One region of the Luteimonas sp. 3794 genome, then DNA from elsewhere that is predicted to be linked to it. Evidence: predicted binding sites of a transcription regulator. Region 1 holds the regulator's gene; the other holds the start of a gene.

Region 1 (9,012 bases):
GTTGCCGTCCCTGCTCCGCCGCGTCTCGAACCACTTCTCACGCACTCCGAATTCCGGGCTCCCGACATGAAAATCCGCCGTTTCGTCGCCGCCGACATGCGTAGCGCCCTGCAAATGGTGCGCGAGGCGCATGGCCCGGACGCTGTGATCCTGTCCAACCGCCGGACCGACGAAGGCGTGGAGATCGTCGCGGCCAGCAATTACGACGAGGGCTACGTGCAGCGGGCCATCGAGGATGCGCAGCGCGACGCGCCCGCGGCCGCCCCGCCGCTGGCGACGATGCTGCGCGGCAGCCGCGCCATGCGCGACGACGAGGCCGCGCTGGCGCCGTCCGAACGCTGGCTGCGCGACCTCGCAGCCCCACCGGCGGCCCCGGCTGCGCCGACGCCGCAGCGGGCCGAGGCATCCGCTCGCACTGGCGCAACGCTGGCGGCGGCGCCCGTTGCCGTCGCCGCCGCGCAGGCTTCCGCGCCGGTACCGGCTGCGTTCGCCCCGCCGGCCGAACTGGCCCGCTTCGATCTCGATGGCCCCACCTTCGCCGAACTGCTGGCCGCCGGCCACCGCGACGACACGCCGGCCGCGCCGCGCACCGCAGCGCCTGTGGCCGCGGCACCGCGCTCCGCTCCGGAACCGGCGCGCGCGGCAGCACCCGCGCCCGTTTCCGCCGCGCTCACCCAGGACGACGGTTTTCCGTCGCCGAGCGCGCCCGAGCCGGCGGTCCTGTCGGCCGTGCCCAGCCTGCCCGTCCCCTCAAGTGACAGGGAACTGGCGCAGATGCGCGACGAGCTCGCGCAGATGCGCATGATGATCGAGCGTGAGATGGCCCGCCTCACCGACGAGCGCCTGCGCGGTTCGCCGGCGCGCGCCCAGGCCATGGAACTGATGGAGGATTACGGCTTCGACGCCGGCATCACCCGCGACACCGTGCTGCAGATTCCCGCCGACACCCCCGATTCCCGCGTGCGCGGCCTGATGCTCGCCCTGCTGTCCAAGCGCCTGCCGGTCTGTCCGATCGACCCGCTGAGCGAAGCGGGCGTGATCGCCCTCGTCGGTCCCACCGGTGCCGGCAAGACCACGACCATCGCCAAGTTGGCGGCGCTGTATGCGTCCCAGCACCAGGCGCGCGATATCGCCCTGGTGACGACGGACACTTCGCGCATCGGTGGACGCGAACAGCTGCACAGCTACGGCCGCCAGCTCGGCATCGCCGTGCATGAGGCCGACAGCGAAACCGGCCTGGTGCAGTTGCTGCAGAAGCTGGAGGACTACAAGCTGGTGCTGGTCGACACCGCCGGCCTGAGCCAGCGTGACCGTGCGCTGGCCGGCCAGCTGAACTGGCTGCGCGCCGCCCGCAACGTGCGCACCTTGCTGGTCCTGCCAGCCAATACCCATTTCGCCGATCTCGACGAGGTGGTCCGCCGCTTCGACAGCGTGCGCCCGCAGGGCGTGGTGCTGACCAAGCTGGACGAAACCGGCCGCCTGGGCAGCGCCCTGTCGGTCGCCGTCGACCACCAGTTGCCGCTGACCTGGGTCACCGATGGCCAGCGCGTGCCCGAAGACCTGCACCGGGCGAATGCCGCCCATCTGGTGCTTCGCCTTGAAGATCTGCGCCGCGATGCCGATAAGCCGATTGTCCCGGAACATACCCATGCCGTCGCCTGAGCTGCTCCCGATGTCCTCCGCGCCCTTCCAGCCCGTCCGCACCCTCGCCGTCACCGGCGGCAAGGGCGGCGTCGGCAAGACCAACGTATCGGCCAATCTGGCCGTCGCGCTGTCGGGCATGGGCCAGCGCACACTGCTGCTCGATGCCGACCTGGGCCTGGCCAACGTCGACGTGCTGCTGGGCCTGTCGCCCAAGCACACGCTGGCCGATCTGGTGGCCGGACGCTGCGAACTCGACGACATCATTCTCGAAGGCCCCGCGGGCGTGCTCGTGGTCCCCGCCGCTTCCGGGCGTCGCCACATGGCCGAGCTGCGTCCCGCCGAACATGCGGGGCTGGTGAACGTGTTCAACGACCTGCAGCGTGACCTCGACCTGCTGGTCGTCGACACCGCCGCCGGCATCACCGATTCGGTGCTGACCTTCTGCCAGGCCGCGCAGGACGCGATTGTCGTGGTCTGCGACGAACCGGCCTCGATCACAGACGCCTACGCCCTGATCAAGGTGCTGGCGCGCGAGCGTGGGGTGAACCGGGTGCAGGTGGTGGCCAACATGGTCCGCAGCCCGCAGGAAGGCCGCAACCTGCACGAGAAACTCTCGCGCGTGTGCGAGCGCTTCATCGGTGATGTGTCCTTGAACTATCTGGGCGCGGTGCCGCAGTGCGACTGGCTGCGCATGGCCGTACAGCGCCAGCAGGCCGTGGTCACCGCGTATCCGGGCAGTCCGTCGGCACGTGCGCTGATCGAGATCGCCCAGCGCGTCTCGCGCTGGCAGGCACCGACCGCGCCGCGCGGCCACGTGGAATTCTTCGTCGAGCGCATGTTGCGCCAGGGAGCAGTCGCATGAGCCTCGCCGCACGTCAGCAGTACCAGTCGGTGCAACGCGCCGTCGCCCCCGATGTCGATCCGCTCGTGCAGCACGCCGAACTGGTGCGCCGGATCGCCCATCACCTTGCTGCGCGGCTGCCGGCCAGCGTCGAGATCGACGACCTGATCCAGGCCGGCATGATCGGGCTGCTCGAGGCCTCGCGCAGCTACGACGCCGACCAGGGGGCCTCGTTCGAAACCTATGCCTCGATCCGCATCCGCGGCTCGATGATCGACGAGATCCGCCGCGGCGACTGGGTGCCGCGCTCGGTGCACCGGCGCGCCCGCGACGCGGCCTCGGCGATCCGTTCGATCGAGCAGAGCACCGGCCGCGCCGCGAGCGCCCACGAGGTCGCCGCGAAGCTGGAGATGCCGCTGGAGGATTACCAGCGCCTGCTCGAGGACGCCGCTCGCGGTCAGGTGCTGAGCCTTGATTCGCACATCGAAGACCACGGTGAGGTGGAACCGGTCAACCGCGGCGGCGGCCCCACGCCGCAGGAAAACCTGGTGCGTGGCGAATTCGGCCGCGAGCTGATGTCCGCGATCGGCCACCTGCCCGAGCGCGAGCAGCTGGTGCTGTCGCTGTACTACGAACAGGAACTCAATCTGAAGGAAATCGGCGCCGTGCTCGGCGTCAGCGAGTCACGCGTCTGCCAGATCCACGGCCAGGCCGTGGTGCGCCTGCGCGGCCGTCTCACCGCCTTCGAACTCGCCGATACCGGTTACGGTGCCGACGACTGATGTCACGCTCACTCTGGAGTCCGTTTTGAACAAGAACATCCGCATCCTGGTCGTCGACGATTTCTCGACGATGCGCCGGATCGTCAAGAACCTGCTGTCCGATCTGGGCTTCAACAACACGGTCGAGGCGGAAGACGGCAACAGCGCACTCGCCGTGCTGCGTCAGGACGCAGTGGAACTGGTCGTCACCGACTGGAACATGCCGGGCATGACCGGCATCGAACTGCTGCGCGAAATCCGCGCCGACCCCAAGTTCCGCGCCCTGCCGGTGCTGATGGTCACCGCGGAAGCCAAGCGCGAGCAGATCATCGAAGCCGCGCAGAACGGCGTGAACGGCTACATCATCAAGCCGTTCACCGCGCAGACCCTCGAAGAAAAGCTCGGCAAGATCTTCGAACGCCTGGGGACCGCGGCATGACCGCCACCGCCACCGAACGCAGCCAGCTCGCCACGCTGCTCCATGACGCCCTCGAAGCGCTCGAGCGCGGCGACGAGGACGGCTGGCGCCGGCAGATCGATGCGCTGGCCGCCGCGCGCGCGCGCAGCCTCGTCAGCGGTCTGGGACGCCTGGCCCGCGATCTTTCGCAGGCCCTCGACACGCTGCCGCCCACGCCGGCCGAGGGCAACGGACTCGACGACGCGTGTGCGCGCCTGGACCACGTGGTCGAGATGACCGAACAGGCCACCCATCGCACGCTCGACCTGATCGACGACAGCCGCGCGCTCGTGGCCCGGCTCAAGGAAGGTCCGCTCGACGACACCCAGACCGGTACCGTGGAATCGCTGCGCGAGAACCTGCGCGAGATGGCGCTGGCGCAGAGTCACCAGGACCTGGGCGGGCAGATCATCCGCCGCGTCGCAGGCATCGTGCGCGGCGTGCACGAAGGCTTCGGCGCGCTCGGCCTGCCGCCGAAGGAAGACAACGCGCGCGGCAACGGGCCGGCGGTGTCGGGGCTGGACCGCCACACCGTCGGCCAGAGCGACGCCGACGACCTGCTGTCGAACCTGGGGCTCTGAGCCATGCAGTCGCCCGACATCGTCGCCGACTTCGTGCTTGAAGCACGCGAACTGCTGGACGACCTCGGCGGGCAACTCGTTGGCCTGGAACAGACGCCCGATGATCGCGAGCGCCTCAATGCGGTGTTCCGCGCCTTCCATACGCTCAAGGGCGGTGCCGGCTTTCTTGGCGCGGTACCACTGGTGCAGTTGTGCCACGCCGCCGAGGAAACCCTCGGCATGGTGCGCGCCGGCCAGGCGGCGCTGCTGCCGCGTCACTTCGACGCCGCGCAGCAGTCGCTGGACTGGCTGCAGGCGATGGTCGATGCGATCGAATACCAGGACACCGTTCCGAGCGCGCCGGATGCGTTGATCGCCGGCTTCGCGCCGTTCGACGTTCCCGCGGCCGCGCCGGTGCGCGCTGCCGCGCCGCCCCAGGCCGCGCCCGCAGCCGGCGGCGACGGCATGATCACCGACGACGAGTTCGAGTCGTTGCTCGACCAGTTGCACGGCGAACGCGCACCGGGTCTGCAGACCGGTCCCGCCCCCGACCCGGGGATGATCGGCGACGACGAGTTCGAAGCCCTGCTCGACCAGCTTCACGGTGCCGGCGTGCCGGGCGCGTCTGTTGGCGTGGCGCCGACCGCCGCCGTCCCGCCTGCCGACGACATGATCGGCGACGACGAATTCGAGGCCCTGCTCGACCAGCTGCATGGCGGCGCCGCGCCGGGCACGGTCGCGGCGCCGGCTGCAGCTGCACCCGCGGCCCCGGCCGCCATCGCCCCGCCACCGCGTCGCCCGCCGCCGCCAGCCGCCAAGACGGATGCAGCGGCGCCGACGAGTGAGCGCGAACAGACCGTCCGCGTCGACACCAAGCGGCTCGATGTCATCGTGGATCTGGTCGGCGAACTCGTACTCGCACGCAACCGGCTCAAGACCCTGCGCACGCGCCTGCGCGACGAGGATCTCGACCGCGCGGTGACCACGCTCGACAACGCCACCGCGCGCCTGCAGAGCGCGGTCATGCGCACGCGTATGCAGCCGGTGGGCAAGGTGTTCTCGCGCTTCCCCAAGCTCGCCCGCGACGTGGCCCGCGCCCTCGACAAGGAAGTGGACCTGGACCTGGTGGGCGCGGAGACCGAGCTCGACCGCAACCTGGTCGAGGCGCTGGCCGATCCGCTGATCCATCTGGTGCGCAATGCCATCGACCACGGCATCGAGATGCCCGAATTGCGCGAAGCCACCGGCAAGCCGCGCGCCGGTCGCGTGCGTCTGAGCGCGCAGCAGCAGGGCGACTACGTCGGCATCGAGATCCAGGACGACGGCGCCGGCATCGATCCCGAACGCCTGCGTTCGAAGGCGCGCGACAAGGGCCTGATCGACGCCGAGTCGGCGGCCCGCCTGAGCGCCGAGGAATGCCTCAACCTGATCTTCATGGCCGGGTTTTCCACCCGCGACGAGGTCAGCGACATCTCCGGGCGCGGCGTCGGCATGGACGTGGTGCAGTCGCGCATCCGCGAGCTCGGCGGCCAGATCCAGGTGACCTCGGAACTCGGTCGCGGCAGCCGCTTCTCGCTGCGCGTGCCGCTCACGCTCGCCATCCTGCCGACCCTGCTCGTGCATGCCTCGGGCGATGCGTATGCGCTGCCGCTGGCACGTGTGCAGGAAGTGCTGCACGCGCCGTCGCGCACGGTGAACTGGTTCGACGGCCGCGCGGCACTCGACCGCCGCTCGCACACGTTGTCGCTGCTCGACCTGCGTCACTGGCTGGGCACCCCGGCGCCGGACACGACCCTGCTGACGATCGTCGTCCTGCAGCGCGGCGACAGCCGCTTCGGCCTGGTCGTGGACGAAGTGCGTGGCCGCGAAGAGGTGGTGATCAAGCCGCTGCCCAAGGCCCTGCGCGGCCTGCCCGGCTATGCCGGTGCGACGCTGATCGGCGATGGGCGTCTCGCGCTGATCCTCGACGTCGACGCGCTCCGCCTGCGCTGATCGCGGGCCGCGGCAGGTCCGCGCCCCATTTAAGTCCTTCCCGTTTCCGCCGATACCTAGCTCATGGACCTTTTCAGCGTCGCCGGACTCGTGCTTGCCCTGATCGCCATCCTGGGCGGCAGCGTGCTCAAGGGTGCGGGGCTGAGCGCGCTCTGGTCGCCCGCCGCCTTCCTGATCGTCATGGTCGGCACGGTCGCGGCGATAATGCTGCACACACCGGGCAGCACGCTGAAACACGCGTTCAAGATCGCCGGCTGGGTGGTCAAGCCGCCGGTGTCCGATCGCGCGGCGCTGATCGCGCAACTCATCGAATGGAGCAATGTCTCGCGCAAGCAGGGACTGCTGGGGCTGGAAAGCCACGTCGCGGCGCAGACCGATCCGTTCCTCAAGAAGGGCCTGCAGATGCTGGTCGACGGCGTCGAGCCCGAGGCCATCCGTCACATGCTGGAGATCGAACTGCAGGGCGAGGAACACCATGACCTCGCCGCGGCCAAGGTGTTCGAAGGCATGGGCATCTACGCGCCCACGCTGGGCATCGTCGGCGCGGTGCTGGGCCTGATCGCGGTGATGAAGAACCTCGCCGATCCGAGCAAGCTCGGCCACGGCATCGCCGCCGCGTTCACCGCCACGATCTACGGCATCGCCTCGGCCAACATGTTCTTCCTGCCGATGGCCGCCAAGCTCAAGAGTGTGATCGGCCGCCGCACCGGAGAGCGCGAGCTGGCCATCGAAGGGCTGATCGCGATCGCGCAGGGCGAAAACCCCCGCAACATCGAGGCTCGGCTCGCCGGCTTCCTGCACTGATCCGCAGACATGGCACGCAAGAAGGCCCACGAGGACCACATCAACCACGAAGCCTGGGCCATCCCCTATGGCGATCTGGTCACGCTGCTGCTCGCGTTCTTCGTGGTGATGTACGCGATCTCCTCCGTCAACGAAGGCAAGTACCGCGCCGTCGCCGCGTCGCTGGCCAGCGCGTTCAATGCGCCGCCGAGCACGCTCGACCCGATCCAGATCGGCGACAACCAGAAGGCGGAAGCCTCGATCGGCAAGCCCACGCCGGTGCCGCGTGGCGCCCGTGAAGGCCCGACCTCGCGCCCGATGCTCGACTCGCCGCTGCGGCCGATCCTGGAATCGAAACTGCGCGCGGACCGGATCGGCGACGGCGGCGCGGATGCCGCATCGATCGCGGCGGCGCGCGAGCAGCTTTCGGGCCTGGCCCTGCAGCTCGAAGACACGCTGTCGGAGATGGTCAAGGCGCGCCTGATCACCGTGCGTCGGTCCGACCTGTGGCTGGAGGTCGAGATCAACAGCGACCTGCTGTTCGCGAGCGGCTCGGCGACGCTGGAATTCCGGGCGCGCGAGCTGCTGGGGCGACTGGCTGTGGTGCTGCGCGATCTGCCCAATCCGATCCGCATCGAGGGCTATACCGACGACCGGCCGATCGCGACCGCCCAGTTCCCGTCGAACTGGGAGCTGTCGGCCGCGCGTGCGGCCAGCGTCGTGCATCTGTTCGTCAGCGAGCGGTTCGCGCCGGAGCGGCTGGTGATGGTCGGCTACGGCGAGTACCGACCCAAGGCCGACAACACCTCCGACGCTGGTCGCAATGCGAACCGTCGGGTGGTGCTGATGGTGCTCGCCACGCAGAACACCGCAGCCGCGCCCCGCACATCCCCGGTGCCCGAGCCCGCCGCCGCGCCGCCAGCACCTGCCTACCCGGCCGCGCCGGTGCCGCAGCCCGCCGTTGCCGCCTCTCCCGCCGCACCCTCCCCCCTTTCCTCCCCCCCACCGCAAGGAGACAGCTGATGCGTGTCTGGGCGATTGCCAACCAGAAGGGAGGCGTGGGCAAGACCACGACCTCGCTCGCCCTCGGACGCGCCATGGTGGCGCGCGGGCTGCGTGTGCTGCTGGTCGATCTCGACCCGCACGCATCGCTGACGCGCGCCTTCGGCGTTCCGAGCGAACCACCGCCGCCGGGCGTCGTCGACCTGTTCGGCGCGCCGCCGCCGGCGCTGGAGTCGCTGTTGCGACATTCGCCGACCGAGGGCCTGGACTTCGTCTGCGCGCAAACCGCTCTGGCGACGCTGGAACGGCGCAGTGCGACGCAGCCCGGCCTGGGCCTGGCGCTGTCGCAGGCGATCACCCGCCACGCCGGCGGCCATGACGCGATTCTGCTCGACTGCCCGCCGACGCTGGGCCTGCTGATGGTCAATGCCTTGGCCGCGGCTGATCGCCTGATCGTGCCCACGCAGTGCGAACCACTCGCGCTCTACGGGCTGGCAGGCATGGTGCGCACCGGCGAGATGGTCGAAAAATCCCGTCAGCGGCCGCTGCCGGCCTCGATCATTCCGACGATGTACGACCGCCGCACACGCATCGGCCGCGACACGCTGGCGCAGCTGCAGGACGAATACCGCGGCCGCATCTGGACCGAGGCGGTGCCGGTCGACACACAACTCAGCAATGCCGACGTGCTCGCCTGTCAGGTGTTCAGCGGCGACATGCCGGGCCGCGCGATGTCGGCCTATACGCGCGCCCTGGATTGGCTGCTCGCCGAAGAGCAGGCCGTCGAGGAGGCCGCATGAGCGCCGCCGGCATCGTCGACGACTATCTGGGCATGCTGCTGTCGGCACCGGTCGCGCCGGTGCCACCGGCGCCGGCGGTTGTAGCGGTCGCCGAGCCCGCAGCCGCGGTGCAGGCGCCCGCGCGCCGCGCGCCCCTGCCTGCACCGCAGGCGCCCGCGCCCGCGCCTGCTGC
Region 2 (9,012 bases), on a different contig from region 1:
ATCCGGGCGTGCTGCAGGCGCTGCGTCCGACCTCCGCACCGGTGCTCGATCTGGGCTGCGGCCTCGGCCTGCTCGCGCATGCGCTGCGTGCAGACGGGCAGGCGCTGCCGTTCACCGGCGTCGACATCGACGCGGCCAAGATCCGCCGCGGCCGCGAAGTCGCCGCGCGCGCAGGGCTGGCCGACGTGCAGCTCGACGTGCTCGATCTCGGCGTTGGCCTGCCCGCGCACCAAGGCAGCGTCGCGATCCTCGACGTGCTTCAGTACCTGTCACCCGACCGCCAGCGCGAGTTGCTCGACAACGTGATCGCGATGCTGGTGCCCGGCGCGCGTCTGGTGATCCGCAGCGGTCTCAGTGATGACACGCCGCGCAGCCGCACCACGCGCATCACCGATCGCCTCGCGAATTTCGCCGGCTGGATGCAGGAGCGCGCGAAGAGTTACCCGACCGCCGACGGCCTGCGCGGCCAGCTCGAGGGCGCGGGCCTGCAGACGATGCTGCGCCCGCTCTACGGCGACACGCCGTTCAACAACTGGTTGATCGTCGGCACCCGCACATGATCGCCCGCGACGGCCTGCCGCACGCGCCGATGCTGGCGCTCGACGATCCGTCGTGGACCACGCTGCGATGCGCCTACGGCGATGCGCGCGGCATCCCGGCGCTGCTGGCCCAGCTCGACGGCGCGCACGAGGACGGCTGGCAGAGCGAACCCTGGAATGCGCTGTGGTCGGCGCTGTGTCATCAGGGCACGGTGTACAGCGCCTCGTTCGCCGCGGTGCCGCACATCGTGGCACTGCTCGCCGAGGCGCCGGAACGCGCGACGTCGAGCCACTTCGTGCTGCCGGCCAGCATCGAACTGGCGCGCGCCGCGCACGACGCGGAGATTCCCGAACACCTGATCGACGGCTACGTCACCGCGCTGGCGCGACTGCCGCTGCTGGCCGGCCTCGTCGCCGCGCCCGACTGGAGCGAGCTGATGTGCATCGCCGCACTGGCCGCGACCGCGGCCGCCACCGGGCAGCACGCGGTCGCGGAGCTGTTGCTGGAGGCCGACGATATCGACGCGACGCTGGCGTGGTTGCGCGAAGAGTGACGCCGGTTTCGGGTTGATCGATCGCGTGCGATGGCAGCACCCCATGTTCGGCTGTGTGCTGCCCATCCAACGCAAGTGCGCCGCTGCGAGCGCCCGATCCGACATTTCTTGCGCGCACCGCCCCTCACCCCAACCCCTCTCCCTGAGGGAGAGGGGCGCAAGCCGCCCACCGACACGTTTCGGAGGATGAGCAGAGCGCCATGAAACCCGTCGCCTGTCGCAACCCGCAACTGATGCGTCACACCGCCTGATCCGGCAACACCGCCCGCAATCCCTTCGCCCGCATCCGCGCGAGCACACCCTCGATCATCGCGACATTGCGGCCGTGTTTCGCACCTTCGTGCAGCAGGACGATCGCGCCGGGTGCGAGGTCGGCGTCGATCCGCGCGACCACGTCATCGACATCCGCCTTCACCGCATCGAACCCGCGCGCGTTCCAGCCGACGCGCGCCAGACCCGCATCGTGCAGCGGCGCATGCACGAACGGATTGGTATGCCCGACGACCGAGCGGAACCACACCGGTGCATGCCCGGTGATGTCAGTCAGCGTGCGCTGGCAATCCAGAATCTCGCGCCGCATCCGCGCCGGGCCCAGGGCCCAGAACATCGCCTGCGGATGGGTCTGGCTGTGGTTGCCGATGCCGTGGCCGCGGGCAGCGATTTCGCGCACGAGCTCCGGTCGCGCGGCGGCGCGTTCGCCGACCAGGAAGAACGTCGCCTTCGCATCGTGCGCGTCGAGCAGATCGAGCAGCGCGCGGGTGTCATCAGAGGGCCCGTCGTCGATCGTCAGCCACACGCCGTCGCCCGGCAGCCGCGTCAGCACCGGGCCGTAGAGCCGCGATGCCGGCGCCAGCACGCCCCACAGGCACAGCGCATGGCTGAAGAGCAGCAGCGGCAGGCCGAAGCGCCAGCCCAGCTGCCACCAGACCAACGCGATCAGCACCTGGGAGGCGATCAGCAGGGGCAGCCACAGCTGCGGATGACTGGGCGGACGATGCACGGACATGGCGCGCATGATGCCACCGGCACCGCTGCGCACCCCTGCGCTGCGGACGCGGACAACACGGTTCGAGACTTGCATCGCAGGCCGCGCGGTACCATGTGGATCGTTCCCGCACCCCGGATTCCTGCCATGTCCCTCGACCCCGCCCTCCGCACCCGCATCGACACCCTGCTGCAGGGCAACCGGGCCGTGCTGTTCATGAAGGGCTCGCCGACGACCCCGCAATGCGGCTTCTCCGCCAAGGCGATCTCCGCGCTGGAAGCGGTGGGCATCGAGTACGCGACCGTCAACGTGCTCGAGGACGGCGAGATCCGCGAAGGCATCAAGGTCTACGGCGACTGGCCGACGATTCCGCAGCTCTACGTCGACGGCGAACTCGTCGGCGGCAGCGACATCATCGAGCAGATGGTAGGCAGCGGTGAACTGCACGGCCTGTTCGGCGTCGCCCCGCCCGACCGCACCCCGCCGTCGATCTCGATCACCCCGGCCGCGCGCGAGATGATCGCCAAGGCGGTGGGTGATGCCGGTGGCGACTACGTGCTGCAGGTCGACATCGACGGCAACTTCCGCACCCGCCTGCAGCTCGCCCCGCGCAGCGCGTCGGGCATCATTGCCCAGGCCGACGGCATCGACGTGCAGTTCGACCTCGCCGGCGCACGCCGCGCGGACGGCATGACGATCGACTTCGCCGACGACATCCGCGGCCGCGGTCTGGTCATCGACAACCCGAACGCGCCCAAGCCCGTGCAGGACATCAGCCCGGCCGATGCCAACGACCGCCTCGCCGCCGGCACGCTGACCCTCGTCGACGTGCGTCCGCCGGACGAGCGCGCCACCGCCAGCGTCGCGCGCCCGTTCGAAGTGCTCGACGGCGACGCGATCACCCGCCTGCAGCAGCTGCCCAAGGACACGCCGCTGGCGTTCCTGTGCCACCACGGTGGCCGCAGCCAGCAGGCAGCCGAGCATTTCCGCAATCAGGGTTTCACGCAGGTCTACAACGTCGTCGGCGGCATCGATGCCTGGAGCGACAGCGTGGACGGCGGCGTGCCGAAGTACTGAGTCCGGCCCGCGCGGTCCGTCTTCAGCATGCCGGGCTCAAGTCGCGCGTGGGGCGGCCGATATGACAATGTCCGCATCCGGGCGTATGCCGCGCCCATGCCCGTGAACCCAAATGCCCCCATCGTCGTCTCCTTCAAAAACCGCACGCATGCGTGAGACGCCGGGCGGTGCCGAGGGGGCGATCGGTTCCGAGGCGCTGGTGGCGTTGTTCTCCGGCGCGCACGATCCACTGCGACTGCTCACCGCCTTCGCCGACGGCGTGGCCGGTCTGCATGACGAGCTGGGTGGACTCGGCCGCTACCTGCAGTCGGCACGCCGCGCGGAGGACTGGCCGGCGTATGGGCGGGCGATGCGCCAGCTCATCGACAAGTACATCCGCACCGTCGAGCTGAACGCCGCGCCACCTTCCGCCGATGCCCGGCTGCTGCGGCTGCGCGGCCTGCTGCAGCACGCAGTCGGCAGCGGACTCACCGCGTTGCTGCGCAACGAGCCCGCGCTGGCGAATGAAGCGACCGCGCTGGCGGCGGCCCTGGGCGAATGGACGCCCGACCAGGACCTCGGCCCGCTCTCCTGGACGCTGACCGACCTGTGCACCCGCATCGGCGAACACGCCGAGGATGCCGAAGAGCAGGTCTCGCTGCTGCTCGGCCTGTTCGATCTGCTGCTGGAGAACGTCGGCGAGCTGCTGGACGAGAAGAGCTGGCTGCACGGTCAGATCGGACAGATCCGCAGCCTGCTCTCCGGGCCGATGAGCCGCTCGGCGATCGAGGATGCGCGCAACGAACTGCGTCAGATGCTCTACCGGCAGACGCTGCTCAAGAACGGCATCGACGAGTCGCGCACCGCGTTGCGCACCATGATGGGCAGCTTCGTCGAGAAGCTCGACGGCATGGCCGCCCAGACCGGCGAGTACCAGGATCGCCTGGCCGGCCACGCCGCCCGCATCCGCGAAGCGCGCAGCATCGGAGAACTCAACGGACTGCTCGATACCGTGCTCGAGGACACCGGCCGCATCCAGGCACGCGCGCTCCGCGCACGCGATGACCTGGTGGCGGCGCGACGCGAGCTCGAGGAAAGCGAGCGACGTCTCGCCCAGATGGAGCAGAAGCTCAGCGATGCCGCCGGGCTCGCGCGCGAGGACGAACTGACCGGCTGCCTGAATCGCCGCGGCTTCGACGAGGCCTTCGAACGCGAGGCCGCGCGCGCGCGGGTGGACCGGCCCTTGTGCGTGACCCTCGTGGACCTCGACGATTTCCGTCGCCTCAATGCGGTCCACGGCCATCTGGGCGGGGACGCAGCGCTGCGCCACTTCGTGGACGTCACCCGCCTGACCCTGCGCGACGACGACATCATCGGGCGCTTCGGCGGCGAGGAGTTCGTGATCCTGATGCCGGCCACGACCCTGCCGCATGCCGTGGCTGCGATGGTGCGCCTGCGCGCCGTGCTCTCGCACCGCCCACTCGTCTACGAAACCACCCGGATCGCGGTCTCGTTCAGTGCCGGTGTCGCCCTGCGGGGGGCCGGCGAATCCTTCGAATCGCTGCTCAAGCGCGCCGACCAGGCCATGTACCGGGCCAAGCGCGCAGGCAAGGATCGCACCATGGCGGCGATGACCTAGGCAGGCGTGCTTCGGTCCGCCGGCGGCCGGATCGTGCCGTGCGCGCGACCCGCTACACTCCGGCGTCCGCAACGAAGGGAACCGCATGCTGCCGGGCTGGGTACTGCTGCTGGTGTCGCTGGGCTATGCCGCATTGCTGTTCGCGGTGGCCTGGTACGGCGACCGGCGTCCGCTGTCCCCGGACCGGCCCTGGCTGCGCACGGCGGTCTACAGCCTGGGCATGGCGGTGTACTGCTCGTCGTGGACGTTCTACGGCGCGGTCGGCAGCGCGGCCCGGCAGGGCCTGGGCTATCTGCCGATCTATCTCGGACCGCTGCTGTTGCTGCTGTTCGGCTGGCGCATCCTCGAGCGGCTGGCGCTGATCGCGCAGTCGCAGAACACGGTGTCCATCGCCGACTTCATCGCCTCGCGTTACGGCCGCTCACAGCGGCTGGCGGCGATGGTCGCGCTGATCGCACTGGTCGCGGCGGTCCCGTATCTGGCGCTGCAGTACAAGGCGGTGGCGATCAGTCTCGGTGTGCTCGGCGGGCCGGACGATCCGGTCACCCCATTCGGCGATCCGGCGTTCTACGTCGCCGCGCTGATGGCGCTGTTCGCGATCCTGTTCGGCACGCGCCAGGTCGATGCCACCGAGCATCGCCCCGGCATGATGCTGGCGGTCGCGCTGGAATCGCTGGTCAAGCTGGTCGCGCTGGTCGCGGTGGGTGTGTTCGCGATCGCGTGGTTCGACGGCACCGACTTGAAACTGGTCGAGGCGACGCAGGCGCTGGTCAAGGATGCGCCGCCCAGCAGCTTCGTCGCCCAGTGCCTGCTCGCCTTCGCGGCATTGATCTGCCTGCCGCGCCAGTTCCACGTGGCGATCGTCGAGTGCGGCGACGTGCGCGACATCCGCCGCGCGCGCTGGCTGTTCGGCGGGTACCTGGTGATCATCTGCGTGATGGTGCTGCCGATCGCCAGCGCGGGCGTCGCGCTGTTCGGCCGCGACGGGCCGGTGGCACCGGACAGCTTCGTGCTGGCGCTGCCGATGGCGATGAACGCCGATTCGCTGGCGCTGTTCGCCTACATCGGTGGCTTCTCGGCAGCGACCGGCATGGTCATCGTGTCCTCGGTCGCGCTGGCGACGATGGTCAGCAACGATCTGGTGATGCCGATGCTGCTGCGCCGCGGCTACGCGGAGCGCCACGGCGGCAACGTCGCACGCACGGTGCTGTGGATCCGCCGGATCGCGATTGTCTGCCTGGCTGCGCTCGCCTACGGCTACTACCGCGTCAGCGGCACCGACACCACGCTCGCGTCGTTCGGGCTGATGGCCTTCGTCGCGGTCGCGCAGTTCGCGCCTGCGTTGATCGGTGGCCTGTACTGGCGCGGCGCGAGCCGGCGCGGCGTCGAGGTGGGCCTGCTGATCGGCTTCGGCATGTGGACCTACACCCTGCTGCTGCCGACGCTCACCCAGTCGGGCTGGCTCGATCCACAGTGGCTGACGACCGGACCGTTCGGCATCGACTGGCTGCGTCCGCACGCACTGTTCGGCCTCGCCGGCTGGGACCCGCTGACCCACGGCACGTTCTGGTCGCTGCTGCTCAACGTCGGCGCGCTGCTGCTGGTGTCCGCGCGCTGGCGCCCCACCCTCGACGAGCGCCTGCGCGCAGCGCCCTTCCTCGATCCCTATGCCGAACGCCGCACGTTCGCGTCCGAGGACTGGAGCGGCACCGTCGGCATTCCCGATCTGCTGACATTGACCGGCCGCATCGTCGGCGAGCGCACCGCCCGCGCGGCGTTCGACGAACACGCGCAGGTGCAGGGCAAGCCGCTCGCGCTCAATGCGCCTGCCGACCGCACCTGGCTGCAGTTCACCGAACGCCAGCTCGCGGCCGCGGTCGGTGCATCGTCGGCGCGCCTGCTGATGACCAGTGCGCTCAAAGGCTCGGGCATGGAGGTCGACGAGGTCGTCGCGATGCTCGACGAGGCCGGCCAGGAGCTGCGCTTCAACCGCGAGGTGTTGTCGTCCACGCTGGAGAACATCGACCACGGCGTCAGCGTGGTCGACCGGACGATGCGGCTGGTCGCGTGGAACCGCAGTTACCAGCGGCTGTTCGGCTATCCCGACAACATGCTCTACGTCGGCCGTCCGGTCGCCGACCTGATCCGCTACAACGCCGAACGCGGCGAACTCGGCCCGCGCGATGTGATCGACATCGATACCGAGATCGACAAGCGCATCGCCTACATGCGCGCCGGCTCGCCGCATGTGTCGGAGCGCGTGCTCGGCAACGGTCAGGTCATCGAGCTGCGCGGCCAGCCGCTGCCCGGCGGCGGTTATGCGACCAGCTACAGCGACGTCACCGACTACAAGCGCGTGGAACGCGAACTGCGCGACATCAACGAAACGCTGGAGCAGCGCGTCGCCGATCGCACGCGCGAGGCCGAGGCCGCGCAGGAGTCGCGTTCGCGCTTCCTCACCGCGGTCAGCCACGACGTGCTGCAGCCGCTCAACGCCGCGCGACTGTTCACCTCGGCGTTGCGGGAAACCCAGGACGGCGCGGAACAGAAACATCTCGCCGAGCGCGTCGACACCTCGCTGCGCGCAGCCGAGGAACTGCTCGACGGCCTGCTCGACGTCTCGCGCCTCGATGCCGGCGCGCTGAAACCCGAGATCGTCGATCTCGACGTGTCCGAACTGATGCGCCAGCTCGCCGGCCAGTACGCGCCGATGGCCAAGGCGCGCAAGCTCGACATCCGCCTGCACGCATTGCCGATCGCGGTGCGCAGTGATCGCCGGCTGCTGCGCCGCGTGCTGCAGAACTTCCTCGCCAACGCGCTGCGCTACACCCGCAGCGGGCGCATCGTGCTGTCGGCGCGCCGCCGCGGCGACCAGGTCGCACTGCAGGTCTGGGACACGGGGCCGGGCATTCCCGAGCACCACATGAGCCAGATCTACGACGAGTTCCACCGCTACGAACAGAACTTCGACTGGGACGGCCGCGGCCTGGGCCTGGGCCTGTCGATCTGCCAGCGCATCTCGCGCCTGCTCGGCCACACGCTCGACGCGCGCTCGAGCGTCGGCCGCGGCAGCATGTTCTCGATCACCGTGCCGCGCAGCGTCATGGCGACGTTGCCGCCCACCGCGACGCCCGCGCCGCTGCACGATGAATCGCTGCAGGGCCTGCGCGTGCTGTGTGTCGACAACGACGACGACATCCTCGCCGGCATGCGCGCCCTGCTGCGCCGCTGGGGCGTGGAGCCGCTGTGCGCGAAGACCATCGACGAGGCGATCGCGTGCATGGACGAATCGCCCGACGTGATGCTGGTCGACTATCACCTGCACGACCGCCTCGACGGGCTCGACACACTCGATGCACTGCGCGGCATCTCGCCCGACGTCCCCGGCGCGCTGCTGACTGCCGACGGCAGCGACACGCTCAAGCAGACCGCGCGCATCCGCGGCTATCGCGTGCTGACCAAGCCGGTGAAGCCAGCCTCGATGCGCGCCTTCCTCGGCGCCCAGCGCATGGCCGCCACCGCGCGCCGCGCCCGCGGCGACTGACGACCTTGCCAGTTCGCCGCGGCCCGGATCGGCCATCGGGGCGCCTGGGCGGTTCGCCGAGGATCCGGCTTGGCGTAGAGTGGGGCCGGGCGCCAGGCGCCTGCTCCGCGACCCGTCAACACAGACGGGCGCCGGCCACGCGCAACGGGAGGGTGCATGCGTATCGGAATCGTCGTCGACTCGGCCTGTGACCTGCCGGCCGACTGGTTGACCGCCCACGAGGTGAAACTGCTGCCGGTGACGGTGAAGATCGGCCAGTCGCAGTTCGTGGACATGCGCGACGAGGGTGCAACGCTGGATTTCGTCGAGAGCCACGTCGCCGGCCGGCACACCGCCGAGACCGCCGCGTTTCCGGCCGACAAGATCAAGGCGCTGTTCCTCGACGAGCTGGTGATCGACTACGACTACGTGTTCTGCCTGACCGTCACCCGGCACCGCAGCCAGATCCACGACAACGCGACCCACGCCAGCTTCGCGATCCTCAACGAGTACCGGCCGATCCGCGCGCAGGCCGGCTGCACCACGCCGTTCGCCTTGCGTATCGTCGATTCCCAGCAGGTCTTCGCCGGCCAGGGCATTCTGCCGGTCGAGGCGGTTCGCCTGCGCGATGCGGGCGCGAGCGCGCCCGAGATCCGCACCCGGCTCGAGTTCCTCGCCGAGCGCAGCTATGCCTACATGGTGCCGCGCGATCTGGC

What was found. Region 1 encodes FliA, which starts transcription of late flagellar genes. Its sites were predicted from a motif close to TAAAGTTTNNCNNNCNNNGGCCGATAA; they were not measured.
Region 2: a site for FliA is predicted at 3,192-3,218, ahead of J2X52_RS02720 (GGDEF domain-containing protein). Genes of this name have one in related genera too.

What each region holds. Positions count from the first base shown of each region.
Region 1 covers NZ_JAVDVJ010000002.1:219,637-228,648, reverse strand. Annotated here, with positions in the region: gene flhF (flagellar biosynthesis protein FlhF) at 67-1,662, shown strand; gene J2X52_RS04640 (P-loop NTPase) at 1,649-2,506, shown strand; gene J2X52_RS04635 (RNA polymerase sigma factor FliA) at 2,503-3,267, shown strand; gene cheY (chemotaxis response regulator CheY) at 3,293-3,685, shown strand; gene J2X52_RS04625 (protein phosphatase CheZ) at 3,682-4,284, shown strand; gene J2X52_RS04620 (chemotaxis protein CheA) at 4,288-6,255, shown strand; gene J2X52_RS04615 (flagellar motor protein) at 6,319-7,059, shown strand; gene motD (flagellar motor protein MotD) at 7,069-8,061, shown strand; gene J2X52_RS04605 (ParA family protein) at 8,061-8,840, shown strand; gene J2X52_RS04600 (chemotaxis protein CheW) at 8,837-9,012, shown strand, end outside.
Region 2 covers NZ_JAVDVJ010000001.1:605,481-614,492, reverse strand. Annotated here, with positions in the region: gene J2X52_RS02740 (class I SAM-dependent methyltransferase) at 1-560, shown strand, start outside; gene J2X52_RS02735 (hypothetical protein) at 557-1,093, shown strand; gene J2X52_RS02730 (polysaccharide deacetylase family protein) at 1,332-2,108, opposite strand; gene grxD (Grx4 family monothiol glutaredoxin) at 2,226-3,155, shown strand; gene J2X52_RS02720 (GGDEF domain-containing protein) at 3,304-4,773, shown strand; gene J2X52_RS02715 (PAS domain-containing hybrid sensor histidine kinase/response regulator) at 4,859-8,317, shown strand; gene J2X52_RS02710 (DegV family protein) at 8,474-9,012, shown strand, end outside.